Regions from separate parts of the Ruminococcus sp. 5_1_39BFAA genome, predicted to be linked through region 2. Evidence: riboswitches for the same ligand, from Rfam matches in the RefSeq annotation. Region 2 holds a riboswitch; each other region holds the start of a gene.
What was found. Region 2 has a riboswitch for cobalamin ahead of ACESZH_RS01545 (leucine-rich repeat domain-containing protein). Riboswitches for the same ligand answer to the same signal wherever they lie in the genome.
Positions count from the first base shown of each region.

Region 1: it holds a riboswitch for cobalamin, as region 2 does, so the genes downstream of both, ACESZH_RS17850 (Ig-like domain-containing protein) here and ACESZH_RS01545 (leucine-rich repeat domain-containing protein) in region 2, are expected to answer to the same signal.
Region 3: it holds a riboswitch for cobalamin, as region 2 does, so the genes downstream of both, ACESZH_RS12795 (sirohydrochlorin cobaltochelatase) here and ACESZH_RS01545 (leucine-rich repeat domain-containing protein) in region 2, are expected to answer to the same signal.

Region 1 is NZ_CAXSVO010000022.1:36,320-47,006, reverse strand. It holds gene ACESZH_RS17850 (Ig-like domain-containing protein) at 1-3,885, opposite strand, end outside; cobalamin riboswitch at 3,939-4,127, opposite strand; gene ACESZH_RS17845 (adenosylcobinamide amidohydrolase) at 4,241-5,344, opposite strand; gene ACESZH_RS17840 (TIM barrel protein) at 5,359-6,324, opposite strand; gene ACESZH_RS17835 (ECF transporter S component) at 6,357-7,688, opposite strand; gene ACESZH_RS17830 (ABC transporter ATP-binding protein) at 7,649-9,322, opposite strand; gene ACESZH_RS17825 (energy-coupling factor transporter transmembrane component T) at 9,295-10,188, opposite strand; gene ACESZH_RS17820 (DUF4430 domain-containing protein) at 10,185-10,687, opposite strand, start outside.
Region 2 is NZ_CAXSVO010000001.1:348,893-359,579, reverse strand. It holds gene mobC (plasmid mobilization relaxosome protein MobC) at 1-33, shown strand, start outside; gene ACESZH_RS01590 (relaxase/mobilization nuclease domain-containing protein) at 5-1,258, shown strand; gene ACESZH_RS01585 (hypothetical protein) at 1,362-2,351, shown strand; gene ACESZH_RS01580 (hypothetical protein) at 2,348-2,578, shown strand; gene ACESZH_RS01575 (DUF5688 family protein) at 2,764-3,753, shown strand; gene ACESZH_RS01570 (hypothetical protein) at 3,843-4,418, shown strand; gene ACESZH_RS01565 (hypothetical protein) at 4,415-5,392, shown strand; gene ACESZH_RS01560 (VirD4-like conjugal transfer protein, CD1115 family) at 5,397-7,463, shown strand; gene ACESZH_RS01555 (hypothetical protein) at 7,483-7,668, shown strand; gene ACESZH_RS01550 (helix-turn-helix domain-containing protein) at 7,760-8,563, opposite strand; gene ACESZH_RS01545 (leucine-rich repeat domain-containing protein) at 8,627-9,490, opposite strand; cobalamin riboswitch at 9,517-9,667, opposite strand; gene ACESZH_RS01540 (leucine-rich repeat domain-containing protein) at 9,691-10,536, opposite strand.
Region 3 is NZ_CAXSVO010000011.1:20,805-31,491, forward strand. It holds gene ACESZH_RS12750 (ribosomal-processing cysteine protease Prp) at 1-193, opposite strand, end outside; gene rplU (50S ribosomal protein L21) at 206-511, opposite strand; gene ACESZH_RS12760 (hypothetical protein) at 762-1,226, opposite strand; gene ACESZH_RS12765 (ribonuclease E/G) at 1,314-2,531, opposite strand; gene ACESZH_RS12770 (TIGR03936 family radical SAM-associated protein) at 2,524-3,231, opposite strand; gene ACESZH_RS12775 (TIGR03960 family B12-binding radical SAM protein) at 3,215-5,104, opposite strand; gene ACESZH_RS12780 (4Fe-4S dicluster domain-containing protein) at 5,220-6,731, opposite strand; gene ACESZH_RS12785 (hypothetical protein) at 6,860-7,204, opposite strand; gene ACESZH_RS12790 (hypothetical protein) at 7,347-8,240, opposite strand; gene ACESZH_RS12795 (sirohydrochlorin cobaltochelatase) at 8,284-9,291, opposite strand; cobalamin riboswitch at 9,523-9,726, opposite strand; gene ACESZH_RS12800 (heavy metal translocating P-type ATPase) at 9,884-10,687, opposite strand, start outside.

The DNA of each region.
Region 1 (10,687 bases), on a different contig from region 2:
TCTTGCAGATTTTGCAACGGCAATATCTTTTCCGTTTTCTGTCTTATAAGCTACTACGTAATATTTATAGAAAGTAGCTTTCTTAAGCTTGGTCTGTTTCCAGCTAGTTGTGCTGCTATTGACTGTCTTCAAAAGTTTATAGGAATTTGCACATTTTGCGCCGTAAATCTTATAGCCGTCAATTCCCTTAAGCTTGTTCCATGTCAGGGCTGCATTTGTCTTTCCCGTTGTTACTTTCAAAATAAGAGTCTGATTTGCCGCTGCCTGGCTTGGAGTCGGTGTTGGTGTCTCGGTCGGCGCTGGTGTCGGTGCCTCGGTCGGAGCCGGTGTCGGTGCCTCGGTCGGTGTTGGCGTCGGTGTTACCTGACTCTTCTCTTCCTCTGTTAACTGTGCATCCGTCTTCACCTGAACCATCTCAGCCTTTGCAGCTTCTACGATCTCGTCAATCTCCTCCTGTGAGGAAGCTGCCACGATATCCAGCTTTGCAAGTGCAGTAATAAGTGCAAGCTTCTGCTGCTCAGCTTCACGGTAGTCGCTCATATTTACATATGTATCAAGAGTTGTTTTAGCTTCGTCCTTTATAGGCTGCAGTTTTTCCTCTGTCACCTGACTGTCTGTCTTAATAGAGCTGATCAGATTCTTTGCTTTTTCTACAGTCAGATCAATTGCTTCCTCGTCTCTTAAGCTTCCAAGCGTTTCCTTGAACTGATCCAGAATCTCTTTGATTACATCTTGCTGCTCCGGCGCATATTTTGTCCAATCAACGTATGCGTCCAATTCTTTTTCAGCATTTTCCCTGTTTTCCTCGACTTCCTGCAAATTGGTTATGTGCAGTTTGATCACCGGAAGCTGTCCCTCATAGAAGGTCTCCTGCCTATTTCCTACAATGAATATACCCTGTACTTTCATTCCGCCGAAATCAGCCCAATAGCTTCCGTCTGTCAGATAATAGGTTCCGGAAGGTGTTCCCGTCGGTACAGTAAAGGTTATACTCTGGTAACTTCCATTGCTGACCCTGTTCAAACCCGGAATATTTGTATTGTAGCTTATCTTCTCTTCCCAGATATTTGCTCCAGCTACTTCCTCCGGTCTTTCCAGATTTCCTAATCTTATGGTCACAGAGTCTCCATCGTAAATCTTTTCTGGGTTAATGGTTACAACCGGATTAAGCTGCTCTAATTCTTCAACCGTTACTTCGCAGTCTGCAGTTTCATCAAAGCCTTCCAACCGGACAGTCACAGTACAAGTGCCACCTTTAAACGCTGTGATCACACCGTCTGCACTGACTTCTGCTACGTTTTCGTCACTGCTTGTCCACTGGAATACTGCGTTTTCCTGAATGAAAGACGGTTCAACCGATACGCTCAGCTTCTCTGTTTTTCCAGTGTTCATAGTCACATTCTCTTTATCCAGAGTGATGGATTCCAGCTTGACTTCTTTTACTTCCACCTGGCAGGTATCCTGGATAGAGGGGTCAATGGCAGAGGTTACGGTAATGACTGCAGTTCCCGCCTTATTTGCAGTGATAAGACCTGTTTCATCTACGGAAACAACGGAATCATCGCTGGATGTATAGATAACCTCTTTATCTGTATCTAAAATCGTGGATGGCGTATATTCTACGCTTAATGCCTGTGTCCGTGTCCTGTACAGGCTGATTTCCTTTTCAGTAAAAGAAATTTTTGTAAGCGCCGGTTTCTTAACCTCTACTGTACACTGTACTTCCTGTCCATCGACTGTCGCGGTGATAATTGTGGTTCCTGCGAAAACTGCTGTAACCAGACCTGTATCGCTGACGGTTGCCACTTCCGGATTTTCGGACTTCCAGGAAATTTCCGTAACGGAAGCATTGTCCGGTGTCACAACTGCATTTAACTGTAATGTTTCTCCATATTCCAAAGCTGCCTCTGTTTTATCAAGAGTAACACTCTCTACCGGGACTTTGTCCTCTACCGTAAAGGAGAAGTCTGGCATGAAGGAGAAGTCGCCTGATAAAATTGGCGCATCCAGGTTCGGTGCTCCCGGGTTATCTGTTGTCTTATCGGAACCTAATGTAGAACCCCACCATTCGCTATAAATGCGTCCTTTTGTAAAGCTGTAAGTTGTTCCATTATCCAAAACCACATCAAAGCTGTTCGTTGTAGCAAGATCCCACTGGTTGCAATGACCTTCGTATGTTGTGCCATTATTGCATAAGTAATGTACGTTTGTAGACTTAGCTCCCCAGGCATTCATACATGGGTTATAGATCGTTGCCAGCTTATAAACCGGCATGGTAATGCCTGTGAAGCTGACGGTTGCCGTCTGCCCTACATGCAGAGGCTCTCCCGGAACCGTTTTATTTTCAACATTGATCTTAATCTTACGTGCGTCAAGAACATGGTACAGGCTTCTGGTGTTTCCGTCTTCTGCGGTTGCTGTCAGCTCAATGATATTGCTTCTATTCTCCAACGGAAGAGTCCAGATACCTGCGCTGCTTTCCGGTACGGTAATTCCGTTGCATTTTACAACAAGCTTTTCTGCACCTTCTGCGGATGCCTTTAAGGTAAACGGCGCTGTATCGCCTGTTGTATAGTAAAGCGTATCATAGGAACGGAAAACGACATCATCTGCTCCTGTCTTGTCTTCGTCCTTCTGTACGATATTATCTTTAATGGTAATATTCTTATTTCCGCCAACGCTGTATACTACATAACCTGTGTTGACCGGGTCTGTTGCTGGAAAATATGTATTTCCATTCGTATGATTAAATGCATCGTACGTTACCTTTACAACTGTAATACCCTCTTTTACAGCCGTAACCCCAACATGTGTATTATTAGATGTATCAAGGCTTACGGAATCACCTTTGATGATCTCGTAATTAAAGTGAGGCATCTCTACATCATTGCTTATCTTATTGACAGTCCCCTCTTCCACTCTTCGCGGATTGATCCTGGCAGTGCCGCCGATTTCCATCTCCAGGAAATCATACTGGAGCCATAAGTCGTTTTCAAAGCTGTCCGGAACTTCAGAGCCCGCATTGACGCCAAGGTATACGTCTTCTTCAACGGAACCGCCCTCAACGGTTATAGTGATATCCGGCAGATAGCCAAAGTCTCTTCCGGTTACGGTACCTTTTCCGTCTCCGAAATCAGTTCCAGGGCTCCACTGGTTTGCAGCCTCGCGGATCACACCGCCTGTCAGCTTATATTCTCCCGCTGCCAGCACGCCCAGGTTCAGCTCTGCACTGCTTCCGTATCCTATTTCACTGGATTCCACACTCTCCATTCCGGCGATATCACTCCGGAATACCGCTTTCGCAGAACCTGCATAGGTGCTGTTCCATTGTCCTGATATCTGTCCAACCGGGCGGCTGACATTATTCAGCTTAACTACAGTTCCATCTTCTGAGGTGTCTACTGTAATTTCAACCGCTTTATTCTTAATTGCATAGGTGCTTTCCCCAACCAGCACGGTAGTTTCATTTTGGAAAGTTACTGCCTCTCCGCCGTATATATAAGATTTTCCTGCCTCATAGTACAGCACATCGTACTGAGCGTTCCAGCTCTCTCCAAAGATGTAGGACGGCAGTTCCGTTCCTTCTGCAGCCTGATCCTCAAACTGCACCGATTCTGTCTCATCTTCAGCGTCGTCTGAAAACAGTAATGCTTCTGCCTCATCGTTACCTAAAAATTCTTCTGCTGTACCATCTGCAAATTCCTCTGACACTGATCCATCGTCAGCCACAAAGAAATCCACATCATCGGCTGCGTATTCTGCATCCTGGACAATTTCCTGAGAATCAGAAATAAACATGTCCTCAGCATAAACGCTTCCCGCTGGCGCCAGACTTCCTGCTATCATAGATAAACTCAGCAGGAAACTTAACCATCGTTTCTTCATTTTTCTCTTCCCCTTTCTTTTTGAGACACCAAAAAAGAAACCTCATCTTTTCTATGAGCTTCCTTAAACATGTTCATACCTGACTTAAGATCATCCTACTGACAGCGCCTTCCCGGAATCGTATTCTCCGGCGGCATCATGCTGCGTTCGTCCCTAATACAGTAGAGAAAAGCTGTGCCGGATTCTCACCGGCTTTCTGATTAACCGCTATAAAACAGCGAAACATGCCTGTATATTTGGTTTGCTAATATCCTTGTTTTAACATATCATTGTATATTTGTCAATATTTTATCATCTTCTATTTTATTTTTCCCCGGAAAAATCCCTGTTACAGACAATATGTGATTCCCGAAGCTTACATCCTTCCGGCAATTTTTTCCACCAGCCCTTCCTGATACTGTGCTGTCATCCATCGGATATATACTTCTTTCTCCTCCTGATTGCTCTCGGGCATATCCTGCTCCGGTTCAAGCCCTGCAAGTTTCAGCATTTCTTTTCCTGCCTCCCACGCTTCCCGGGGACTTATCAGCTCCCAGTCCAACTGATCCAGAAGATGGGCGTACAGAGAGGTGTATGTCACTAAAGTATCCTCTGTTTTCAGATGGTCCAGAACATCCGCAAACTCTGCCCTGGAATGCCCGCTCGTTTCATTCTTGTTCTGGTATTCCAACCACAGGCTGTCCTCCGTAACACCGAAACGGTCCATCCTGTTCATGATATTGTGCTGGTATTCCGGGCAAAATCCGTTCTGCCGCTCCAACGCTTCCTTTACTGCTTTTTTTACAGTTTTCCCGATATACTCTCCAAGCTTGCAGTGTTTTCCCGCATTAGTAAGATATGTTTCGGACTGTGCGTTGCTGACTATGATCGTCCCGTCAGTTCCTGAGCCTGTCGCCAGACCTCTTGAATACCTGCTTGGCGCAAGAAGCTCCTGAAGCGCCGCCGTCTTTGCCTCCGTGCAGGATACGAGAGCACGTGCCAGCGCTCCTCCCGACAGGTTTGCGTCAATATAAAGAATGATATTGATGGTTCCCGGCTTTACAGCATGGGATATCCCGGCTTTCTCATGCCATACGGCCGGATCCCCGATCCTTCCTGCATTTGTGCGGATTCCCCCGGTTACTATGGCTGTAACGGAAAAATCCTCATATGCCATGGTTTGTATGGAAACATTATCCATGCTTGCCGCTGTGCTCAGTCCTGTACAATGCTCAGGATCCAGCCCCAAATCCTCCGCTGCCAGCAGATCCATATGTGCTTCATAGGTTTCTGCCCGCAAAGTACATGCCATGCCTGAACCCGGATTGCTGTCATTGTTAAACACTGCCTCTAAATCCGTACGGTATCCCCCGTTATTCGGTCCGGTACTCAATACCTTTCTTGGTCCTTTAAAGCAGACTACCAGGGATTTTTTATAATGATGTACCTCATCTCCGCTGGATAACTGATATATTTTCATTTCTTTCCGTCCTTTCATCCGGCTCCCAGAGCCTTTGCCTGCTTTGCCAGTTTTTCCGCATGATCCTCCCGGTCCATTGAAATCATTTCATGGGTAAGATATTCGGGCTTCACCGCATCCACCAGCTCCCGTACCCTGGACGTGGTAAAAGGCAGATGACAGTCAATATTAAAAATGTGCTGGTAGCAATCGGAAAATCGTTCCTCATAATCTTCCGGCATCTTATGATTTTTCACCAGATTTTTTACATAATCTCCCGTAATACTCTGATTTAAATGGATGCCCCTGATATAGCGGCGCAGATTGCCGTGTGCCTCAACCATTTCCAAAATATAGTCAATTGCATCTTCCTGGGTTTTCAGCTCCAGGTTACTATGCATCAGGTGTCCTGTATCCAGCATAATTCCTTTTTTCGGATAATGTACCTTGTCCAGAAGCCGTTTTGTCATCTCCGGCTTTGTCATAGTAAGACCAGGCCACCACAGATTCTCCATAAGAAATTCAAACTGGTAATCCTTTCCGTCAAGAAGCTGATTGATCAGCTCTGCCGCCGCATCTATAACTTCCTCGTCCGTATGGGAACAGGTGTATGTATATACATCTGATGTTTTTACATTGCTTACATGAAACACTACGTAAGACGGATTTTTTTTCACAGCCCGGGCAATATCCTCCTCATGGTACCGGATCAGGCTTTCTCTGTCCAAACCGCCATATATTTCCCTTGCCTTTTCCAGAGTGCCATATTCCTCTTTCAGGGATTCCATATCTCCGTTCCACAGATCAAGCCATTCCGAAAAATACCGGAGATGGACGCCGATCACCGTATCCGGGGCAAAAAATTCCTCGTCGCCCCCAATACAGTGCATGACCTCCAAACCATCGCAGCCAAATTCTGATGCAAACCGTAAGGCATCCTCTCCATCCTCAAATCGGCTTGTATCATATATACAATCTGTCACATTCATCATTATTTTCATAAATCCACACTTTCCATAAGAAGCGTCTCCAGCTATCTCTCCAAAATCCCATATTTTTTCTTAATTCTTTCAAGCTTCCGGCACATGGGATCGGCCAGGAAGTAAAGAAATATCACTGTGGAAAGGCCATGTACAAGATTAAAGGGCAGCCCGCTTGCCAATATAGCCAGAAACGAAGCCCAGCTAAAACCGCCGGTAAAATTCAGCATAGAAGCACAATCCACGATCAATCCGTAAATCCCAAAGGTAGCCGCACCTCCGTAAGCGCACAGCCAAAAACGACGATGTCCATCCCAGGAATCTTTTTTCCTTCGCCTAAAAAGCACTCCTGCGAGAAACCCTGTGATTCCAAATGAAAACATCTGCCACGCCGTCCATGGTCCCTGCCCGAAAAAGAAATTTGACACAAAGCCTGCCATGGTCCCTGTCAGAAATCCCGCTTCAGGTCCCAGGCTGACTCCCGTAATGATCACAATTGCCGATACTGGTTTAAACTGCGGCAGCATAAAAAACGCCACACGCCCTACCACTGCAATGGCGGCCATGACCGCGATCAGCAGTATCTCCCTCGCCTGAGGATTTCTGTCCTCAAACACCATAAGGAAAGGCAGCATCGCCAGTATATTAATACACATCCCTATAAAAACGCTGCTTCTGTCATTGAGAAAGAAGATTCCAAAGAAAATAACAAGAGGAATCCCCACCAAAATGATCAAAACCGAAACCTTTGTCCGTTTTCCGATTTTTCGGTCCTCTTTTACCGTCCTGTCCATATATACGGCGGGCATATCCTCTTTTTCCGTATCCAGCAGCATGTTTACTGAAAAAATCATGAGAATTGACAAAAACATTGCCGCATACACATAGGATGTAAGCTGCAGAAAGCTGTTCACCGTGTAATTGAAAAAATTTTCTTCTCTTCCCATCTTTCCGTTTATCAGGCTGTTTCCCCAAAAACCTCCGAAACAGGCTGCAGCACAAAATAAAATGGACAATCCAAATATAATTTTCAGGAGCGGGACGCTTTTCTTTCTTTTCCAGTAGGCAAATACTGCCCCGGCACATAGCAGTACCACAAGGATCACAGCACATATTTTCATCACGGACATAAAGCTGAGAATCTTGTCTGTTTCCTCCGAGGTTATGGTTTCCATCTGCCATCTTCCACCGCTGGATACACATGCGTTGATATTATCCACACATTCTTTCACATTCCACAATGTATATGTTTTTGGAAAGCCGTCGTATTTCAGCACCGGGACAGAAAACCACGGGAGAAAGATCAGGGCAATTGCCATATAAATACAGCAGAATACAGGTATCATTACCCTTGTATCTCTGCCCGTTCCCTGTCCTTTTTCCATGCTTCGATCACATCCTTTACTGTCACGGCATCGGGAAGCACCTGGCGCACCATCCGGTTAACCGCTGTTGTATAATAGCTGTTTCCAATAAAAAACTGTTTCGCCTTCTGACTGGTAACAATACCTCCGTCAAAAAACATGGCGCAGGTATCCCCATAAGACGCACAGAATTCAATATCATGGGATACCATGAGAATGGTCACCCCTCTTTTTTTCAGTCTTTCAAAGATCCGCGCCAGCTTCTGTTTATAAAAACCGTCCAGTCCTTTTGTCGGCTCATCCAGAAGGAGAATTCTTGGTTCCAGAAGGAGCACCTTTGCCATCGCCGCTCTCTGCTGCTCCCCGCCGCTCAGATCATAGGGGTGGGCATTCAGTAGATGACGGATTTCTGTCTCGTCTATGATCTGCTCAACCTTTTCCCCGGAGGCTTTCATATCATCCAGCTCCCCCTGCACGCTGTCCGCCACAAACAGACTTTGAGGATTCTGTGGAAGCACTCCGATAAAATGATCGAACTTTTCTTTATCGCTTATTTTATGTATATTCTTTCCCTCTATAAAAATTTTTCCCCGGTAGGGTTTTCTGATGCCGGACAGCAGTGACAGGGTCGTACTTTTCCCGGTACCATTTCCGCCCAGAATACAGAACAGCTCCCCGGCAGATACCCGGAAGGACAGATCCTTTACCACATCAGGAGAGTCTTTTTCATACCGGAACCATACTTCTTTTGCCTCAATGACTGTATCCTTTTTTTCTTTTTGGATACCGCTTTCTTTTCGCCCTTTCCCGGCATCTGTTTTCTGATAAAAAGCCTCTTTATTCTCTAATATCCAGTTTCTCCCCTCGCGGACATTCAAGGGGCATGTTCCCATTTTTTCTGTGCCGTTATAAATTTGCACGGAGCTCGGCATAGCCAGAAACATATCATTGTCCGCCAGAGCCGGACCTACCTTTCTTGGTTCATCGTACAAAAGCTTCTTTCCGTTTTCCAGCACCAGGACTTTGTCCGCCATGGGAAATACCTCTTCCAGGCGGTGTTCGGTTATGATGATGGTAGTTCCCAGATCCGTATTGATCTTTCGTATGGTTGCCAGAAAATCACTGGCTGCAATGGGGTCAAGCTGTGAGGTAGGCTCATCCAGAACCAGGACCTTTGGCTGCATAGTCATAACTGCCGCCAGATTCAATATCTGCTTCTGCCCGCCGGATAACTCTTCCACATTTTTTGAAAACCAGTTCTGGATGCCGAAATAGCTTGCCATCTCCGCTACACGGAGCCTTATGGTCTGCTGGTCGTATCCCAGATTTTCCAGGCCAAATGCAAGCTCATGCCAAACCTTGTCCGTCACGATCTGGTTGTCGGGATTTTGCAGCACATAACCGATCTGGCTGGACTGCTGGCGCACAGATACGCTGGAAATATCCTTTCCTTCAAAATAAATATGTCCCTCTCTTTTCCCATATGGACTTAAGGCAGATTTAAAATGCCGCATCAGCGTTGTTTTTCCGCATCCTGATTTGCCGCACATCACCACAAACTCTCCCTGGTCAATGGAAAAATCCACATGGGAAAGGGCAGGACTTTTTCCGTCCGGATATGTAAATGTCAGATCCTTGATCTCAAATAATGCCATTTAATTTCCTCCCAAATATCTATTAAAAAAGGCAGAAAACAGAGAATTCCATAGCAGACATAGCAGAAGACAGCCCCAGGTGTTAAGGGCGCCATTGTTATCATGGGATAATACAGAAACGACACTTTTTCTGCAATAATTCCCCAGAAAACCACTGCACCTGTCACTGCCAGTACACCCAGCAGTATCCTGTCCCTGGAATCAAAACGATAAATAGAAAAATTTGTTCTTCCTCTCAGTCCATATCCTCTTGACTTCATAGAATCCGCAGTTTCCACAGAATTTTCCAGCGCCCATGTGGTCATAATGGACAGGATCTTCATTCCGTGTCCCGCACGCTGCAGAATATTTCCGTTGGTCACATCCCTGCCGATACATTTCTGGGCATCGGAAACCTTTTTTATCTGGTTTTTAAATTTCGGCACAAACCGCAGTACCATGGAAAATACAAGAGACATAGCGGGAATGATTTTTCCAAACAAATAAATAAACTTATCAGAGGTCATCACCACCTGATAGCAGGAAAACCAGTTGATGACCGTCACAAGCATCAGACCCGCAGCCATTCCGTAAATAATAGATTCCAGTGTCACCGGATTTCCCGTGCTGAAATAAAACAGCAGGGTAACCCCCTGGTGATTAAACAGAGGGTTCACGATTGCCGAAATCAGGAACACAGGAATCACAAAGTAAAATGTGGTTTTTACTACTGTTTTTCCTTTCAGGTAAATATAATAGAGAAGCCCGCCTGCCAGAGATATGGCAAGAAATATGGGATTCATCATAAACATGGAAACACCCAGTACCATTAAAAAATACAGGAAATTGATAACCGGGTGGAACGAACCGAAATTATCCTTTTTCATTGGTAAATCTCATCCCCCAGATCCCTGCCTCCGTCGCAGGTATAGTTCCATTCGATCTCATCCCCCGGCTGTACCTGATAGCGGCTGCAGCCGTAGTTAGGATACCAGTCGTTGACACAATACATCCAGCCGGAATTTGGCCCGCAGTCTAACTCGTACAGATTGCCGATCCCTTCTATATAATTGCTGTTAAAGCCCGGAGTAAACGTATATTCCATATGGATCTTGTTTTCCCTTGTCTCTCTCTGAAGTATGTCAAATACAGATTCACCCTCGTAAAAGGTAACTTCGCTTCTTTCAAATATCACTCCGTTTTCAGGAACAACCGCTTCTTTTCCTGACTTCAGATCGTCCATACTGTTCAGGATCGTTTCGCAGGAAATGCTGAAATAACAGGTTTCTGCCTTACTCTCATCTATCTCCACGTCTTCCGGCTCTACAGGCTTCTGCTTTCCCTCCGGCACAGGATCTGTTTGATATTTGTCTTTTCCGCCGCTTC
Region 2 (10,687 bases):
GACTATGGCGGTGACAAAGCTCCGGAGGATTAAGGAGACTTCCGGGAAAAGTCCGGCAGCTCATTTAAAGAAGAATCTTTTTTATATCTGCAATCCGGAAAAGACGCAGGGTGGCATCTACGTAGGCGGCAATGCCGGGATCAGCCCGGAAGAGATTTACCGGACGATGCTGCGGAATAAAGAATACTGGCAGAAAACAGATAAGACCCAGGCATACCATTACATGCTCTGTTTTCCACCGGATTGCGGGATAAAAGAAGACCTGGCCTATCAGGTTGCAAAAGAGTTCTGCGAGGCGCTGCTGGGAGACCAGTATTATTATGCTTTTGCGGTACATAACGATAAGCCCCATATGCATGTCCATATCACGTTTGATTCCGTAGCAAAAACGGATGGTTATAAATTCCATTCCCCAAAAGGAGACTGGCAGAAGCGGATCCAGCCGATCACAGACCGGCTTTGCCGGAAATACCATCTGCCGACTTTGGAATATCAGGAAAAAGAACGCACCGGGATGCATTATGGAAACTGGAAAAAATACTGGGAGCCAAAGAAAGTCTACTATGACTGGAACGATATCATACGGGATGACATAGATGAAGCAATTCGGTATAGCGTTTCCATGGAAGAAGTTCTGCAGTATCTGTCCGAGCAGCAGTACGTGATCCGAAATGGCAAATACCTTTCTTTGAAGCCATACGGAAGAAAACGGGCGATCCGGACCGGAAGGCTGGGACCGGGTTATACAAAAGAAGAGATCATCCGGAGGATACAGAATAAAGCTTTGGAACCGGAGATTCAGAAGCGGTACAAGACCTATGGGAACCGTGAGGAAATCCGGCAGATCATTTATGCGAAAGTGCAGCGCTGCCCAGGCTGGAAGATGAACGCCATGCAGAGGCAGTTTTTCCAGAGATGGAACAATACCTACTATATCCGCAAGCCGGGAAGATACCGGCAGGCATGGAAATATAAAGCAGATATTCTTGAGGTGCAGAATCTGGCAGATGCACTGAACTATCTGATCACCTATGATATTGGGGATGAACAGATGCTGCTTGAAAGGCAGAAAAAAGTGCAGCAGGAAGCGGATGCCCTGCGGCTGAACGTAACAGTGCAGCAGAGCGCTCTTCGCAGAAAAAATGCAGATCAGGATACCGGAAAAACAGAACTGACACAGCTTCGCAAAGTGTTAAGGGACTGTAAAAAGGAGCTGGCCCTGATTGAAAAAACGAAAGAATTATTCTATAGCGGTTAGGCCCAGAGGGACTTCCAGCAGGAATGCGGTCTGGAAACACCAGAGCAGGAGACGGATAAAAAGCAAAGAGAATCTAAAGATGGAAGGAGGCAGATAAAACAGGATGGAGACAAAGAAGAACAGATCGACAAAGATCGTCTGGGAAAAAGATATGGATGATCTGGAAGGAAAATACAGGAGCAGCACAGAGCGGTATCCTTACTTAAAGGAAGAAAAATACTGCCATAAAAGAGAGCAGCTGTATCTGATGCTCCAGTATGGGATGTCAGATACGTTCATAGACAGCTTTTTTAAATGGGATGAAAATATTTCTTCTCGTGATTTGGATTTTGTCCGGATGACGGCAATGCTTTTTGGTGAGAACTTTACCACGGAGCATTTTTATAAAAAAGAACACACGCTGGAGCAGGCGAAAGAACTTCTGGCCGGGCACGTGGTTCAGATGCGCCTTGCAGGACTTCCGAAGCTGGAGGAGCTTTTGCAGGAGCAGAAATGGATGAAAGAGCGGTTTGAGCTGCAGTGTGAATTTCTGGAAAAGGAACGGGAGCGGTCAAAGCAGCACTTTGAAGAACTGCTTGCAAAAGAGAGAGAACTGTGCGAAGAGCGGGCCAGCAGTGAGCGGCTAAAGATGGAACTGGAATACGGTTCACTGGAAGAAAAGTTCAGAAATTCCGAGAAAGAGAAAGTGGAACTTAAAGAAAAACTGGATGATGCCACAAAGCAGAGACAGAACGAAGCGGACCAGTGGGAGGCGGAAAAAAACAGGCTGTTAGATAAATGTACAGAATTGAAAGAACGTCTGGAGCAGGACGGGGTACATACCGATGCGCCAAAGGAAAGTTATTTTTCGCAGCTGCGCAGCAGAAAAGAGCAGCAGCGCAGACGCAGGGAAAAGGAAGAGAAGAACCGGCTCATTCTTACCGTGATCTCTGATTCCGACTACTCTAAAGAACAGCTGGAATTTATCATACAGGCAGTTCAGTCAGAATTATCCCTTCCGGAGCTGCGGCAGCTGTGTAATCCTAAGTTACCTATAAAAAGCATGGAACTTTTGGAACAGTTCTATCTGGAGCAGAGAGGAGGCATAGGATGATAGGCATGGCAAATGCAAAGATTGATGCACTGCAGGCAGCGTGTATCGAAATGATTGATTATATGGAAAAGGCGAATGAAACATTCAACCGGATCATTGCAAGAGAACTGGATGTGAAGCTTCGGTGGGAGCAGTTCTGTCAGAGCAGAGGACAGGAAAAGGAAATTCTGAAAAAACCGGAAGACAGAATTGTAGATACAAGAAAAACGAATAGGAAACAGAGATAAAAGCTGTGACAGATCTGATCTGCCATGGCTTTTTTCATAAGAAAGCAGGAGAGGAGGGAGCGTATGCAGTTATTGAAATGTGAGTCTTTGAAACAGACCAGAGAAAACCAGAAAAAAAGATACGGAGCATATCTGGACAAAGCAAAGCAGATGAAAGAAAGCAAAGAGAAAGAAGGGAAATAAGAATGAATTTTGATGCGTTTTGTATGTATGTAAAAGAGCATATCCATGAGTATCTTCCGGAAGACTATAGGGAGTACAGGGTAAGAATGGAAGATGTGGTAAAAAATAATGTGGGAAAACTGCGGTCTTTTTCTCTGAAACAACCCGGATCAGGGAGCAGTCCGGTACAGTATATGGAGTTGTATTACGAAATTTACCAAAAAGGAATCCCATTGGATGAGATCCTGCCTGTAATAGCCGAGCGTCAGCTAAAACTGGAGAACATGAAATCAGAGATTACAGAAGAGGTGTTCAGTATCCTGGATGATTTCAATTTGGTAAAAGACCGCATCATGATCTGGGCGGTCGGGTATACGCTGAACCGTGAAATGCTGAATGGTGTGCCGCATAAAGTCATGGGTGATATAGCGGCAACCTACAGAATATACTTCGGCAGAGATGGTGAACTGGAAATGAGCTGTCTGCTTGATGACAGGCTTATGAAAAGCTATGGTATCACGCTGGATCAGCTGCATGAAATAGCAGTGAACAACAGTATGCATGCTATGCCAGTGGAGATCATGGGATTAAATGCCATGATGCGGGAAGTGACCGGTGACGGAAAGATTGTGCTGTATCCGGATAATGGCATGCTGGTTGCGACAAATAAACAGAACTGTCACGGGGCAGCCATTGCTTTTTATCCGGATGTATTCGAAAAAAATGGGATACCGATAGAGCAGTATTATATCGCACCCAGTTCCGTGCATGAGTTTATGCTCATACCGAAGCATTTGATAACCCTGGAAGGGGCGAATGAGATGATCAAAGAAATCAATGAAAACTATGTGGAGGCAGATGAGGTTTTGTCCGATCTTGCCCACGAGTATGACCCGGTTTCCAGGCAACTTGTCATCGGCGGTACATTAGAGAGAAACAGGACTTTAGAAGTATATGCCATAGAAGAGCCTGCAGTATTGCCAGTCTCAAATTCGCCTGCATGGGGACTATAATTTGCAGAACCTGTCATGTACAGCATGGCAGGTTCTTTTGCTGAAAAGAGAAGAAAGATTCAGGAAAACAGTATTGAGGGGGCGTTGCCATGAAGATTGAATCAGATATGAGGATCATCAATAAAAATGGATTGGTGGCGATCGGCAGTATCACGCTGGATGAGATTATCACGATCCAGGACGTAAAGGTGCTGGACCGGTCCAGTGAGGAAGAAAGGGCGCAGGGAAAAGAGAACTGGATGATCTCCATGCCCAGAAGAAAAGGAAAAGAGGGATGGAACGGCGTGATATTTCTTAGAAATGCCGCCATCCGGGAAAAGATAGAAGAAAAAGTATACGAAGGAATCCGTAAAAACCTTATGTGTGATCTGAATGCAGAGCCGGAATTTGATGTACATATAACGCTTTACAGCAAAGATACATTGGCTGGATATGCAAATGTACTATATGAGAACGCAGTGGAGATACGGGGGATTCAGATACATCGGGATAGAGAAGGAATCCGGATCAAGCTGCCGTATAATCTGAATGATGGAAAGTTCCAGAGCCTGATCCAGATGAATACAGAGCGGGTATATGATCTGCTGAAAGTCAAAATAGAAGAAGCCTATCATCATACGGTACAGGAAAGAGAAGCTTGCAAAGATGGGAGGGAACGCAGATGAGTGAAGTAAGCGATGCAACCCAGCTTCTGATCGTAACAGGAAAAGGAGCATACCTGCTTGGGAATATCACAGTAAAAAGCGCAGCTCTGGTTCTGAAAGTTCTTAACACTATCTATCTCGCAAAATGGAAGGGTAAGGTATCGCTTAACCGGTTCAGGAGAATCTGCGGCGGGGATTTTGTTTTTATCAATATGGGAAGTGAAGAACCAAAGATACTCCGGGGCATTGAAGCGGAAATGAAAGCCCACGGGATTTTATTTGCAAGGCTTCCTGATCTGTGCGGTGGGGATGGCAGGACCCAATATGTCATCCCGCCGGCAGATATGGCAAAAATGAAAGCCTTTCTGCTGGATCATAAAGTAGGAAAATACGGTCATATCAAAGTAGGTCCGATCAGTCCGGAGGATTACGCAAAGACCGGATTGACGGAGGCAGGCAAACCCACAGAGGAACTGGCAGAACTGACCATGTCCGCACTTACGGCGCTCCCGGAAAAGAAACGGGAGCGTGAAGAGCTGCTTTCGCTGGGAGATGTACTGAAGGTTCCGGAGGTATGGGATGCGGTCAAAAAGCATGATGCAGAGATTGATTTTGGCAGACATGTGAGCTGGATCAAAGGGAAGCCGCTGAAAGAGCATTCCAGCTGGGGCATGTATCTGATGCCGGATGGGATCCATGCGGACATCATCCCAAAGCAGGATATTGTGCCGGAGCGGAAAAACGCAGTTACCGGGAAGCTGATCCCTGCGGAGTATGCGGTATTCGATGCAAGGGAGTATATGGTATTTAATTTGCAAAATGGAGACGGCCGTCTGCAAAGAGGAAGGGATGTGGTACTTTCTATGAACAGAGCAAAACCGGCGAATCCTCTGAATAGGAACGAACTGCAGGTACGCAAAGAAAAAGAGCAGAAGGAACATGGCCTGCATGATAAAACCGCAGTTTTAAAAGAATCACAGAAATGGGGCAGGTGATGGGATGCTGCAGAAAAGAAAACCTAACCATGGCTTTTTTCTGATGATGCTTCCTGTCAGTTTATATATTGGATATTGTCTTGGAAATGGAAACTGGCAGGCAGTTACCATTGAAACATTGTCAGACTGTCTGAAATACTTCCTTACCCATCCACTGCCATTTCACTTTACAGAGCAGACTGCGCAGGGATGCGTGGCAGGAGGAGTGATCTGGGGGATCGCTTACCTTTCACACATCAGTTCCATCCGGAATTTTATGCCCGGAAAAGAATATGGTACAGCGAGGGTTGCGCAGCCAGCAGAACTGAACCGGAAGCTGCAGGATAAAGATCCTGCCAATAATAAGATTCTTTCCGAGCATCTGCGGATCAGTTTTGATACGAGACTGACCGGTATCAATAATAATACCATTGTTATTGGCGGAAGCGGATCAGGAAAGAGTTTGCGCATGGTAAAACCAAATGCTTATAACTGCGGCACACAGTCTTACATTTTCTGCGATCCAAAAGGGGAGCTGTTGCGGGATACTGGAAACTATCTGGAAGCGCATGGATACCGGATCGTGGTGCTGAACCTCGTGGATATGGAATCTTCGGATTGCTATAATCCATTTGAATACATACGAAAAGATGAAGATATCATTAAGCTGATCAATAACCTGATGGCAAATACAACTCCAAAAGATGTAACCAAGGGAGATCCTTTTTGGGACCGGTCGGAGGGAATGCTTCTGCAGGCTCTGATGTATTATGTCTGGTATGAGTATCCGAAACAGGGAAAGGCGGCAAATTTCCGTGGTTTATTGGAACTTCTGAATAAGGCGCAGGTACAGGATAATCCAAAAGAGCCGTCAGAGCTGGACCGGCTGATGTTTCGGCTTCCAGAAAACCATCCGGCACTGATTACCTACAAAAAGGTAAAAAGCGGTGCTGCAGATACGATCCGGTCCATTATCATTACCGCCAACTCACGGCTCAGTTATCTGCAGAACCCAAATATCCTGCGGATTCTTGATAAGGATGAAATACAGATTCCTTTTCTGGGGGAAGGAGTATATGAGAATCCGGAACGAAAGACTGCTTTATTCTGTGTGATCCCGGATAATGATAAGTCCTATAATTTTGTCGTAGGGCTTCTCTACACACAAATTTTTCAGGAATTATACTATATAGCAGACCACAAATACGGAGGCAGGCTGCCTGTCCCGGTGTCTTTATGGATGGACGAATTTTCAAATGTCGCATTGCCGGACAGCTTCTGCGAACTGCTTTCTACCATGCGCAGCCGTGATATTTCCTGCAATATCATCATCCAGAATCTGGCTCAAATAAAGGCATTATTTAAAGATACATGGGAAACAATTCCGGGCAATTGTGACAGCTTCGTTTTCCTTGGCGGCAATGAGCAGAGCACGTTTAAATATGTGTCGGAAATGCTTGGAAAGGTTACAATTGATAAGAAATCCACTGGCGAAACAAAAGGCAGCCATGGCTCGAGCAGCAGCAATTGTGATGTGCTTGGCCGTGATATGATGGCACCGGATGAGGTACGGAAGCTGGACAATCAGAAATGTGTGGTTCTGGTGCGTGGATTTGACCCGGTGATTGATGAGAAATACCGGATGCTGGAAAAGGATGTTTTCAAAGAGTCCTGCAGTATGGGTGCATATTGTCACCACCGGGAAAGGGAAGACCTGTATGAGACTGGACGTTTGGCATTTTTCTTGGATGGTAAAGGCGCGAAAACAAGAGAAGAATCCTACCGAATGCAGGTAGAATTGTATAAAGGTATATTTGCAGAATCAGAGATCGGTGAAGAACTGCAGGAGCTGAACGAGAAATATTTGTACCTGCCGGATTCTTATCATGGATATGTGGCAGAGGAGCGGGAAGCTCTTCCGGTGTTTTTCAAAGAAGTGGAGGCTGTAAAATCAGGCAGCAGCGTATTACATAAGCACTGGCTGAGTGGCTATTGTTTAGATGGGGAATTTTATGCTGTAGAGAATAGTGACAGAGACACGATTTTTTGTGAAGGAAATCGTGTGACTGTATTAATGCGGGCAATGATGTAAAAAGGAGAATAGGGTTTGCATGAAAGAAATACAATTATTAACGGAAAAAGATCTGGAATATTTCAGGAAAAAACAAAAGGAAGGGAGTGCTGTGATATTGGAACTTTCGGATGAAGATTTACTGCGATTGGATTTCGAACATTTGGAGAACTATAGGATAAATTCCATCATTAAGAAAAAGATGTTAGAGATATTCAAGGAATAATTCAATGAAAGTCAAAATGATGCAGAAACTGCTGTAACTAATTATGGCTACAGCAGTTTTACAAATTCTATTTCACATGGATAAAACAGGACTATTTACATACCGGCATATAGATATATGTATTTTCTCCCAGATAACGCTCAAAATTGAATTTGCTTTCATCATATTTCCATTCGCTGTTATCAAGCCATTCTGTATAAATGTATTTCCATGTTTTCTGAATGTTAGCATGTAATTCATTCACATCTTTTGCCTGCGGAACAGTAAATACAGCATATTCCGCTTCCGGGATATGAATAAGAGACATACCTTCCGGTACATAGTCAGTGTTTTTTACGATAGGTCCGAAATAGTAGCAGAGTTCTCCGGTTGTACTGTCTGGATGAAGCCATGCTCCAATCTCAGAATATCCGTCATAAGTCAGCTTCTGGTAATCTTCCAGACTTACAGAAGAAAAGTCCTTTCCAAGCCAGTAAGCAGTGTTGCTTATAAAGTCAAATTCACCTTCCGGTTTGGCAAGGCAGTAACATGCTGCTGTAAAAGCATCCATTTTTTTGATTTCCGGTTTCATCATAATCCTCCATTTTTTATATTCGGTAGGAGACATTCCGTATTGTCTGCGAAATGCTTTGGCAAATCCGGATTGAGTATCAAACGCATATTTGCAGGAAACATCCATAACGCTTTGTCCATACAAAAGATCTTCAGCCGCCATGGTAAGACGAAGATTTCTGATATAAGCTCCTACAGAATAACCGGTAACATTGGAAAAAACATGACAGAAGTGATACAGGGAATAGCCTGATTCTGATGCCAGTTCTTCAGCAGTAATCGGTTCTGTAAGATGTTCCAGAATATAATTCTTACTTTTTTCAATACTTTCCAGATAAGTCATATTCTTTGCCTCCTGTATTTACTATAGCAGGAACAAGGATTATTTGCGCGTCCGTACTTGCGATTATTTCCAGATAGAAAATTCAGGTTCTCCTTCCAGATATTCTACATTCAGTTCATTTTCCTGACAATATTTATCCATAACAGAACCTTTGTAGCATCGGATCGTAGTCTGGCGATTGATAATTTCTTTTCCTACAAATTCCGGATTGTGTCTGATTTCCAGATATTTCAGGCGATTGCATCCATGAAATGCCTGGCTTCCGATATGCTTTACTGAGGTTGGCAGAACGACAGAGATCAATTTTGTGCATTTGAAAAATGCTGCTTTTCCAATATATACCAGAGAGTCCGGAAGATGAAGTTCCGGAAAACCGCAGAAATAAAATGCTTCCTCACCGATGTATTTCAGATTCTTTGGAAAAGGAAAGTTTTCCAGATTTTTGCATCGATAAAAGGCTCTGCTGTGGATTCTCTGTACGCTGTCCGGTAAAACCAGAGAAGAGAGCGCATTGCAGTTTATAAACGCTCCGGGTCGAATTATCTTCAGTTTACTGTCGGATGGAATAGTGATATTATGCAGCATGCCGTTATAAGCAAAGAGACCATCCGGAATAATAGTCACAACAGATGGGAGAGTAGCCTTTTCAAGTGTGAGGCATCTTGCAAATGCTCCAATACCAAGTTTTACTACTCTTTTTGGAAGATGTGCTTCTTTCAGACTGGTACAGTTGAAAAAAGCTTTCTCTTCGATTACACGTAAAGAATCCGGGAAAGAAACGCTGTTTATTTTCCGTTTATTTGAAAATGCTTCTGCTTCAATGACCGCAAGATCAGAAGGAAGCTGTATATCACGCTGAACATAACGGGAGACATTATCGGGCGAGATGGTAAGTCTATTGGTGAAAATTTGTGTTGTTACAGCCATAAAAACTCCTTTGTATAAAAAGAAACGGGTCTTTTTTCGCTTTAAGCAGATGGCTGGCTTGTGTAAAACATACACTTACAGCAACACAATAGCTCAGGATTTTCACCTGTATTTCCTCTTGGCTGTTGTATGAACGGATCGTATGGATACAACAGAACTTAAAACCGATATTTTTTCAATTATTTAATTATGAATAGCATTTAGTCTTCAAGATATTCAACGGTTAATTCATTATCCTGACAATATTTATCTACTACAGAACCTTTATAACAACGAATAGCAGCAGCACGGTTAATGATCCATTCCCCGATAAACTCAGGATCATGACGTATGGTAAGCGTCTTCATTCTGTGGCAGCCGTGAAAACACCATTTGCCGATATGTTTGACAGATGTCGGAAGTTCTACATGAACCAGATATTTGCATTTGAAAAATGCGCTTTCCCCCAAATATTCCAGAGAATCAGGCAATTGCAGATCTTCGAGACCGCAGAAATAGAATGCAGAATTACCGATACTCTTTAAATTTGGTGGAAAATGTATCTCCCTTAGTTCTTTGCAGCGATAAAATGCACGACTTCTGATTTCAAGAAGACTGTCCGGAAGATTCAGTTCTTTCAGAGAATCACATTCAAAGAAAGCACCGGATCCGATGGTTTCTGTCTGGCAATTTTCCGGAAATATAACCTTTTTTAAACGACGGTCACTGTTAAATACTTCGTCTTTCAGATCACGGAGCATAACCGGCATAGTTACACTGGAAAGTGCCGGACATTCAGCAAAAGCGTACACACCAATCTCTGTTACGCTGGCAGGAAGGTTTATTTCTCTCAGATAGGTAGATTTATAAAATGCCCTGGTTCCAATCGCTTCCAGATTCTTTGGAAAATCAATCGTATAAATTGTGTGATTTTTATAAAATAACTGAGACGGAATTTTTGAGACGGAATCCGGCAGTATGGTATGTTTGGCTACATATTTGGCAACATCTTTATGGGTTAGAATATCACATTTTAAATGGGGGGGACACACTGACGGGGATAACATAAAAAACTCCTTTACGAAAACTGTTTTATTGTTTTCCTGTAAAGGATAAAAGATGGGTATACACATGACCATCAGGTGGTTAAACTATCGAATAAATACAGGAAAACTCCGGTAGAGATGTAATTGTGACCTCTATACATACACGGAGCGA
Region 3 (10,687 bases), on a different contig from region 2:
ATACGAAACCATCCTTTTCTTCTGCCTGAAATTTCTCTTCAGTAAAGCTCTCGAGAGAATTTACTGTGGTGATGATCAGTGCAGAAACTGCAGCGCATACAATATCCTGTCCTGCTTCTGCATATCCGGCATGTCCCTTTGACACAAATTCCGTGTAGGAACCGTTTCTCTTCTTAACTGTAATTGTAATCATAATGACACCAGATTAACCGTTAATCTTTTCGATTTTAACTTTGGTGTACTGCTGTCTGTGACCGTTTTTCTTGTGATATCCAGTTTTTCTCTTGTACTTGTAAACGATGACTTTTTTAGCCTTTCCGTTTTCAACTACAGAAGCGGTAACACTGGCATCCTTTACGTCCTCGCCTACTTTTAATCCATCATTGCTTACTGCAATAACATTGTCAAAAGTAACGGTTTCACCAGCTTCAACACCGAGTTTCTCAACTCTGATCACGTCGCCTTCAGCAACTTTGTACTGTTTACCACCTGTTGCAATAATTGCGTACATCTGTGGCACCTCCTATAAACTTTACTCGCCAAATATGGTGGTCCGTAGACTCTTCAACCTCTTTGTGCGGCATACTCAATTATAATATCAGATGGAAAATGATTCGTCAATATTTTTCGGAAATTTTTTTGTATTTTCGTCAGAACATGGTTGAGCAACTGAAAAGGCAGACCGGAATTTCTCTCCGGCCCGCCCTTTTTATCTTATGTATTCAATGAAGAAAAGACAGAAATCATAGACAGATGCCGACTCATGCCATAGCCAGATGTTGTTTGATCTGCTTGATCGCACAGTCGTGCATATCCACTTTCAGGGAAATGGCCTCATAGTTTCGGCTCATTTTTTCTATATGGTTCATCTTCTCAATGATCATATGATGACCATCAGCAATTGTTTTTATGCGGTATTCCACATTCTGTTCAATAAACAGTCGGAGAGCTGTCATCGATTTTTCCAGCTCGGTAAGTCTCTGCTCCACTTTGCCCATGGAAAGCTGTAAGTCATAGATGCTGGCCTTCATATTTCTAATATCTTGTTTCATGACAGCCTGCTCTGCTTTAATATCAGCAATGTCCTGCTTCATGACAGCCTGCTCTGCCTTGATATCAGTAATATCCTGTTTCATTGTGCTGATCGTTTCTTCGATCCTGTCTAAACGTGAGTTTATCTTTTGTAATTCGCTTAAGATCAATTCAAGTATTATTTCCGTATTCACAATCTCCTCCTTTCTGAGTTCTTCATGCCCCGTGTGATAATTATAGCACGAATCGTTCTGAAAGTACATACGTAAAAACTTAAATTATTATAAAGCATTACACAGCTCACGCAGATCCTCAATGACAGGGCGGCGTACTTTTTTTCTGGTCATTTCCAGAATATTTAATGGGGTAATATCTACCGCCCTGCACCGGACAGGGTCTTTCCGCAGAAGCTTCTGAAGCACATGAAAAAGCTCATCCTGATGGTCCGGATTTTCCATATTGATAAAATCGATGAGAATAATACCGGAAAGATTGCGTAAACGAAGCTGTCTGACAATTTCGCGGGCGGCTTCCAGATTAATCTTCCGGTAGGTTTCCTCTGCCTTTTTCCTGCCCATGAATTTTCCGCTGTTCACGTCAATGGATACAAAGGCTTCCGTCTGCTGAATGACCAGAAAGCCTCCGCTGTCCAGCCAGACCTTTTCCTTCTCAATGGTCTCAATCGCTTTTTCCAAACTATAGAGCTTATGCAAAGGAAGAAGCTTATCCTGATACATGCGGAGCTTATCCTTTTCGTCTGCACTGTTTTCCGAAAGGTATTGGGCGATCCGGTCGTAAACACCAGGAACATCTGTAACAATCTCACTCAGTTCTCTGCTGTTAGCATCTCTGGCTGCAGAGATATAAAAAGTCTCTGTTTCATAAAGACGGCTGAAACAGGTACGGCTTTTTCCATCCACAGCGACCTTCTGGTATTGTTTTTTCAAATAGGAAAGCTCACGGAGGATTTCTTCTTTTTCCGCATCCGCAGCATTTGTCCTTACAATGATCCCATACTCTTTATCCGGGCACAGTATCTCGTCTTCCAGCCACTTTGAAAGCCTGCTCCGATCCTCACTGCAAAGCTTGTTGGAAAGGCCAAACTTTTTATCGCCTGTTGTAAGTACCAGGTATTTGCCGGTAAAATTCAGATTGGAGGTAAGCGCCGGCAGCTTTCCCTTCATGGCATCCCGGTTTATTTGTACCAAAATCTCATCGCCAGGCTTCAGGGGACGATTTTCCTTTCGGGCAGAAGCATAAATACAATACTTTTCCTCAGCCAAAGGAAAATAGCATCTTTCTCCAGGAGAAATCTGGACAAAGGCAGCACCGATATTGGAAGAAATATTCTCTACCTGCCCGACATAAATATTGCCAAGAACAGATTTTTTCCCCATAGGCTCCAGCCGTATTTCCATAATGCGCCCTTCCTCTTCTGCTGCACAGATCAAACAGGGTACACCTTTGATATTCATTTCCGTAATGATTAACTTATTCAACTTCTTCTCCCAGGGCTTCCAGAGTCACAAATTTATGATTTTCATCTTTTCCTTTGTCGGCATACACCTCAAGCCTCTCGATCATGCAGGCAAAAGGCTTTGGCTCCTCTCCCAGCCACTGGATAAAAGCATTCATTACCGTTTCCGGTTTTGTATAATTTGCACTGGCTGAGGCGAGCATCATAAAAATTTTGTCCCCTTGAATCCCCATTTTATAAACATAGGGCCGGATATCAACCATTTTCTCCCCGTTTTTTGTAACCTTTGAAACTAGAATCTCTTTCTGGCTTAAAAATTCCGGGATTTTTTTCTTCCAGTCAGCTTCCGGTTCTTTGCCTTCCCGAAACTCAATATAATAATCAGCAGCAGCAACAAGGGACATCGCCTTTCCCGCTTTTCCATCCTCTACCTGGCGGGCAGCGAGCACCCGGAAGCCTTCTGCCATTGTGTCATTTAATCTTCTCACAATTTCATTCGTCGGAACAGTTTCTGTCAATTCCATATCAAAGTATTCGCCCTGACTCGTAATCCCTACTCCGAGAGGAGCCGCAAAGGACATGATCATATGAGGACTGTAGCCTCCGGAAAAAGCGATAGGCAGCTCTGCCCGGCGGACTGCTTTCTGGAAATAGCGCATGGTATCCAGATGTCCTATGAATTTTGTATGACCTGTCTTGCTGAATTTAATTCTTACCTTCATAGCACACGCCTCCTCCGTATTGTTTTACCCCGCAGCCGGAACATCTCTGACGGCAGTTCGGAGTTACCGTTTCTTCTTTTGCATGTTTCCATTCCCGCTGCAGGAATTCCTTGCTTACTCCGGCATCAATGAAATCCCAGGGAAGGATTTCATCCGTGTCACGTTCCCGAAGAGTATAAAAATCCAGGTCCGTATTGGTCTCACAAAACGCCTCCTGCCAGATTTCATAAGAAAAGCTTTCGGACCAGGCATCATAAAGTGCGCCTTTTTCATAAGCCTTTTGGATGACTGCAGCACACCTTCTGTCACCGCGGGCAAGAAAGCCCTCCAAAATGGTCACGTCCGGCTCATGCCAATTATACTTGATAGCGCGCTGGTTTAACTGGGCACGGATTTCTTCTTTTACTACCTTTGCCTTGCCGATAAAGTCCTGTTCGGAATACATGCCAGCCCACTGGAAAGGTGTAAACGGTTTAGGTACAAAGAAGGAGGTGCTCACTACAATCTGCACCTTGCCATGGCGCTTCTCCTTTGGTACCGTGTCGTAATACTCTTCTGCAATCCGTTCTGCAAGATGAGCAATTCCCTTCATATCCTCTTCTGTTTCAGTTGGGAGTCCCAGCATAAAGTACAGCTTTACGCGGTTCCAGCCACCCCAAAATGCTTCTCTTGCACCGTGGAGAATGTTTTCCTCTGTAAGTCCCTTATTGATAACATCCCGCAGTCTCTGTGAACCAGCTTCCGGCGCAAAGGTCAGGCTGCTTTTTTTTACATCCTGAACCTTGCTCATGACATCCAGCGCAAAGGCATCAATGCGCAGGGACGGAAGGGAAATATTGACTCCTGCACTTTTGAATTCATCAATAAGATAGGTCACCAGCTCTTCTAAAGAGGAATAGTCACTGGAGCTTAAGGAGCTTAAGGAGATTTCCTCATGTCCTGTGTTTTTCAACATTTCTTTTGCGGAAGCTTTTAACGCTTCCACATCCCGCTCTCTGGTTGGACGGTAGATCATTCCCGCCTGACAGAAACGGCAGCCACGGATACAGCCTCTCTGGATTTCCAGAGTCACACGGTCCTGGGTTGCCTTGATGAAAGGCACAACAGGCTTTTCAATGGGCACATAGCCCTGATCCATGTTGATGATAAGCTGTTTTTCTACTTTTTCCGGCACGCCCTCACGGTTTGGTCCAAAGGAGGCAATGGTTCCGTCCTGATGATAGGTCACATCATAAAATGCCGGAACATAAATGCCTGGAATCTGTGCAGCAAGCATCAGGAAATCACCTTTTGTTCCGCCAGCCTTTTTATTGGCTTTGTAAACATCGAAAAGCTTATCATAGACAGCTTCCCCTTCTCCGATGTAAAACAGATCAAAAAAGTCAGCCAGAGGCTCCGGATTATAGGCGCAGGCACCGCCGCCCACTACAATGGGACAGTCCTCGCCCCTGTCCTTTGCAAGGAGAGGCATATGGGACAAGTCAAGCGTTTGCAGAACATTGGTATAGCACATCTCATAACCAAGGGTAATACAAAGGAAGTCAAAGTCCTTTATGGGATGCTGGGACTCCAGGGCAAAGAGAGGGATATTTTTCTCCCGCATTACCTTGTCTAAATCCAGCCAGGGGGAATACACTCGCTCACACCAGACATCCTCACGCTGGTTAAACATATTGTAAAGCAGCATCATGCCCAGATTGGACATACCAATCTCGTAAACATCCGGGAAACAGAATGCCACACGGATAGCTACTTTGGGATCCACATTTCCTCTTTCGTCCATTTTCATTACAGAATTGACCTCGCCTCCGATATACCGGGCCGATTTATCAACCTGCAGCAATATTTCATCATCTAAAGCTAATTTTCTCATTATATATTTTCCTTCTGATATCAATTTGTCTCATTAATGAACTTTAACATAAATCAGTTATTTCATCAACATAAAAAAAGAACCTCGCAGTGAGATTCTTTTTTTATCCTCTGTACTAGTCGAGATATTCCAGCAGATCACGGTAATCGCTCTTCAGTGCATGGTCCGTAGTAGAGTTCTTTTTACGGAGTTTTACTGCTGCTGTCGATTTTGCAATGGGCTGAACCGTTCCGGCACCTGCCACGCAGCCGCCCGGACAAGCCATACCTTCCAGAAGATATCCGTTGTATTTGCCGGATTTTGCCATGGTCAGAAGCTTTTTACAGTTTGCCAGTCCCTCTGCACTTTCTACCTTGACCTCCCGGTCAGGATATAACTCTTTGATACAATTTACTACAGCATCAGCTACGCCGCCGCTTACTGCAAATCCGCGTCCGTCACCGCTTGCCCCATGCATAGGAGGCTGTTCCTCCAGCTTTGAAAAGTCAACCTCTTTTGCCTCAAACATTCCCATAACTTCTTCGAAGGTCAATACAAAGTCAATATCGCTGCGTATGGATTTTCTTCCTGCCTCCAGCTTTTTCGCTGCACATGGGCCGATGAATGCCACTTTACATCCGGGATGCTGTTTTTTGATCATTCGCCCTGTCAATACCATTGGAGTCAATGCCATTGAAATACACTCTTTATACTCCGGGAATAACTTCTTTGCCATCATGGACCATGCCGGACAGCAGGAGGTTGCCATAAATGGCAGCTTTTCCGGTACTTCCTGGACAAAATCCTTAGCCTCTTCGATCGTGCAGAGATCCGCTCCTATTGCAACCTCTACCACATCCTCGAAGCCTAATGCCTGAAATGCGGAACGTATTTTTCCGGGCGACATTTTCGGTCCGAACTGTCCCTCCACAGCAGGTGCAATTGCCGCATAGACAGGAACATCGCTCTTGATTGCCTGAATGGTCTGGAAAATCTGGGCTTTATCGGCAATGGCGCCGAAAGGACAATTTGCAAGACACATACCGCAGGATACGCATTTTTCCTGGTCAATATCAGCACGTCCGTATTCATCCGAAGCGATCGCATTCATACCGCAGGCCTTGGCACATGGACGTTCCAGCTTTATGATAGCGCCGTATGCGCAAGCATTGATGCATTTTCCGCATTTTATACATTTATCCTGATCAATTACGGATTTTCCGTTTTTAAAAGAAATTGCTTTTTTGGGGCATACCTCCTTGCAGGGATGTGCCAGACAGCCCTGGCATGCGTTTGTCACCATTACTTCATTATCCGGGCATTTATGACAAGCAAATTTAATGATATTTACCAAAGGGGGCTGATAATATTTCTCCGGTTTTACGCATTCATGGGCTCCCTCCGATACAGGCGCATGTTCGGAAGCTGAACGTAACGGAAGTCCCATAGCAAGGCGCATTCTTTCCTTTACAATGGCTCTCTCCAGAAAAACACTCTCACGATAAGTAGAAACTTCCCCTGGAATAATACGGTAGGGAATCTGCTCCATTTGTGACAGGTCACCATCCTTATATTCATAGGACAATCGTGCTACTTCTTCAAAAACCATTTTTCTGATGTCATTAACCGAAGTGTAAACTCCTCTCATTTCTTGTCTCTCCTTTATTGTGAATATCAAAATATAAAGCTAAAATGAAAAGGCAGCTATAGCTTACTCTACTATAACTGCCTTCTAAGGGTCATAGCGTTGACCTGCTCAAGCACATCAGCAGCATACTATAAATCCTGTAAATATTTTAACAAGTCTTCTTTTTCTTCATCGGTCAATTTCTTTTTTTCTGCAAAAGCGCTGACCAGTTTTAAGACGGAATCATCTTCCGGTATTTCCTGTGTGCTCTCAGATGTTTCCGGAACATCCAAATACTCAGACCGGATACAGCTTATGCAGAGAAACGCCGGAATCACAACAGACAGAGCTGCAGCACAGATCAAATATTTGCCCAATAGCGCTGCATCCTCCGGTGCCCCGGTAACCATCATATAGAACAAACACAGTCCTGTTACAACACCCATTCCGATATACAATGCAATCCTTAATACTTTGAATGTTTTTTTTCTCATATGCCTGCCTTTTGTGCTGGGTCTATCTGTGACATTTTTACTGTCTATATTTTAGCATTTAAATGATGGCGATGCAAGATAATATATACAAAACCCCCGGCAAATCCGATAAAACAGTTTTGCCAGGGGCTGTTTACAATCCTTACTCTGCTTCTACGATCGTATCTGAGTAAAAAGTAAGAGTATAATCCAGTTCACGCGGGGTTCCAAGTGCCACAGTATCTGCCATAACAGGCATCTTATAATCAAATCCGGTTACCGGAATGACAAAGGTGGAATGTTCTCCATTTCCATCCCATTCGTATTTTTCCTCTTTGATCTTCATGTAATCGTAATTCGAGTTTCCCCATACGATTGTCGCTTCTGCCTGCCCATCCTTTATGGTAAGCGGTGCCGGACTCTCAATCTTCGTGTGACCGGAGCCGCCCCCGATCTCTACGTCAACCAGATATTCTCCATCCTCCAGCCCCAAATCCTCAAGGGTTGTCATCTGGACATTTTTCTGAACGCCATCAGGAAGACTGGATGCTTTGAAAATCAGAGTACGGTCATACCATTTCTGCTTTCTCTTACTGAAAGCTGCACAGTTGATCACCTGATCAAGAGCTTCCACAGGAACTTCGTAGGTCTGTTTTCCCTGATCGTTTTCCACGAACGTAATGAACTCATCCTCCGAAGCGCCAGCAGCTTCCTGACCAGTACCCATATATAATTTCAGGTAACCCTGCCCTCCCATAGTAAGGACAGCGCTCATTTTTCCATCCTTAACAGTAAGCTGGCAGTCGTCAATCGGGAACATCGAAGAACTGCATTCCACTTCTATAGAATACGTTCCTTCCTCCACATCCTTTGCCGTTACCGCACTCAGCCCCTCATCGGAAAGCTCATTCTGCGGCCCCAGCTCAGAAGATGATGCCACACTCTCTTCCGCTGCAGACTCTTCTGCCGCTGTGTTTTCTGCCTCTGCAAAGCAGGTAATGGGTGCCATGGAAGCAGAAAGCATCAATATCAATGCTGTTACCTGTAATTTTTTCATGAATTTCTACTCTTTTCTTTTATTATTTTGAAGTCTGGAATTATTACTCAGCGCTTACCTGATCGATAGCTGCCTGTGCATGCTCTACCAGAAGATTCTGAATTGCTTCATTCTCGCCAAGTCCGCGAAGCAGGCACTCTACTTCATATCCGGCATCTTCGAAGGTCTTCTTCCAAGCGCCTTCCTCGTCACCAGCCATATCATTGTTTGCGTGGTCACCAGCTACAATCATCAGAGGCTCAAGAATAACCTTCTTATAATCGCCGGCCTGAACCAGTTCCAGAACATCCTCAAGAGATGGCTCTGCCTCTACAGTGCCGACAAAGTAATTGTCATATCCGTCCTCTGTCAGTTTATCCTGCATTTTAGAATAAACAGCATTTGATTCTGCCTCTGTACCATGGCCCATGAAGATGATAGCAGTCTCGCCGTCATCATAATCAGCAGTCCACTCTGTAATTGCTTTTTCAACTGCAGCAAAGTCTTCGTCAGAAGTCAGCAGCGGCTCGCCAAGTACAACATTCTCAAAAGCGTCTGTATATTCAGCAAGTTCGTTTGCAACATCATTGTACTCAAGGCCATTCATCAGATGAGTAGGCTGTACGACCAGAGTCTTAACTCCGTTATCAACAGCTCTTTCCAAAGCCTGTCCGAAGTTATCAATTACCTCGCCATCGCGGCTCTGTACATGGTCAATGATGATCTGAGCTGTGAAACCTCTTCTTACGGAGTAATCCGGGAAAGCTTTTTCCATTGCATCTTCAATTGCACCGATCGTTGCAACACGGTTATCATTGAAGCTGGTACCAAAGCTTACTACTAACAGTTCGTTCTCACCGATCTCATCCTGGTTTCTGGGATTGTCTTTGGAAGCATCACCGGTTTCGTAGTTTTCTTCATCCTCGGCTTCCTCTGCCTCTTCGCCTTCTTCTGCTTCAACACCTTCTTCTGTAGCCTCAGCTTCCTCAGCAAATGTGCTTACGGAACCCATCATAGTGATCGTGGACACTGCGAGTGCCATAACAAGTGCTTTTACAGTTTTGTTTTTCATTTCTTCCTCCTGTTCTAGAATCGGCTTGGATTCTCCCTGATGTTGATATATTTTCATTTTAGTACATCAGCTTATGTAAGCGGTACAGGAAAAACGGGCATCAAAACAATGATCTGTAAATAAAAAATCCTTCTACATGGGTAAAAGGATTTGACTTCAATCATGAATATACAAAATGTAAGTATATCATCAAAACGGTACAACCAATTACTCGTGATTCGGAACCCGAAGCTCCAGTACCAACAGATAGGCAGGTTTCCTGGCTTATAAATCATCATGCAGGGCTATCTTCCCAGTTTCCCAGTGACTGCAGCGGCTAAACTGCCCGGCCCAACACTCCTTAATTACAGTGACGAGATCGTACAGGATTCTCACCTGTTTCCCTTTTACAAAAACGGATCATTCCGTTTTCTCACCTTCTGTATCTTATGAAATTGTAGTTAGTATAGCACATATAAAAACAATTGGCAATAATTCTTACACGGATTTTACAGAAACTTTTCTGCTCCCTTTTGCTGCTTCTATCAGCATATTTCCCATCCTCAAAATATAAAAATGCCGCCCTTATACAGGAACAGCATTTTTATATTTTCTATATTAGATTCTCCATACTTTTCAGACTGATAGCGAGGGTTGAAGTGTTATGAAGAAGGGCTGACGCAGTTGGCTGGATAACGCCGAAAACACCTAGAAGGATCAGGCCGGTATTGATTCCTACGATCATCCTGTAATTTCCCTGGATCCTTCTCATCAGGCCGTTACTGATCTTTTTCAGTGCAACTACCTGATACAGATTATCTCCGCTCACCGTAATATCTGCAATTTCACGGGCAATTTCTGCACCGTCGCTGATGGCGATTCCCACATCTGCAGCTGAGAGTGCCGGCGAATCATTTACTCCATCGCCGATCATGATCACTTTTTTTCCGGCAGCTTTTTCTTTTTCGATAAACCCTGCTTTATCTTCCGGAAGTACCTCCGAATAATATTCATCCACTCCCACCATACGGGCAATCTCGCAGGCTGTCCGCTCACTGTCGCCAGTCATCATGACCACCTTGCTGATCCCGGAATCCTTCAGGGAACGGATTACTTCTGCTGCCTCTTGCCTCAGCGGATCCTCGATACAGATAACAGCCGCCAGCTCATTTTCAATCGCAAGGTATAAATGGGAACAGCCTGATGGAAGCATCTCAAATTTATGCTGCATTCCGGCTGGTATCGTACATGCCTCATCCTCAAAAACAAAATGATGGCTTCCGATAATGACCTTCTTTCCTTCAATCTTGGAAGAAATCCCATGTGCTACCAGATATTCCACTTTGGAGTGCATCTCATCATGTCCAAGACGCTTTGCTTTCGCAGCATCCACCACTGCTTTTGCCATGGAATGCGG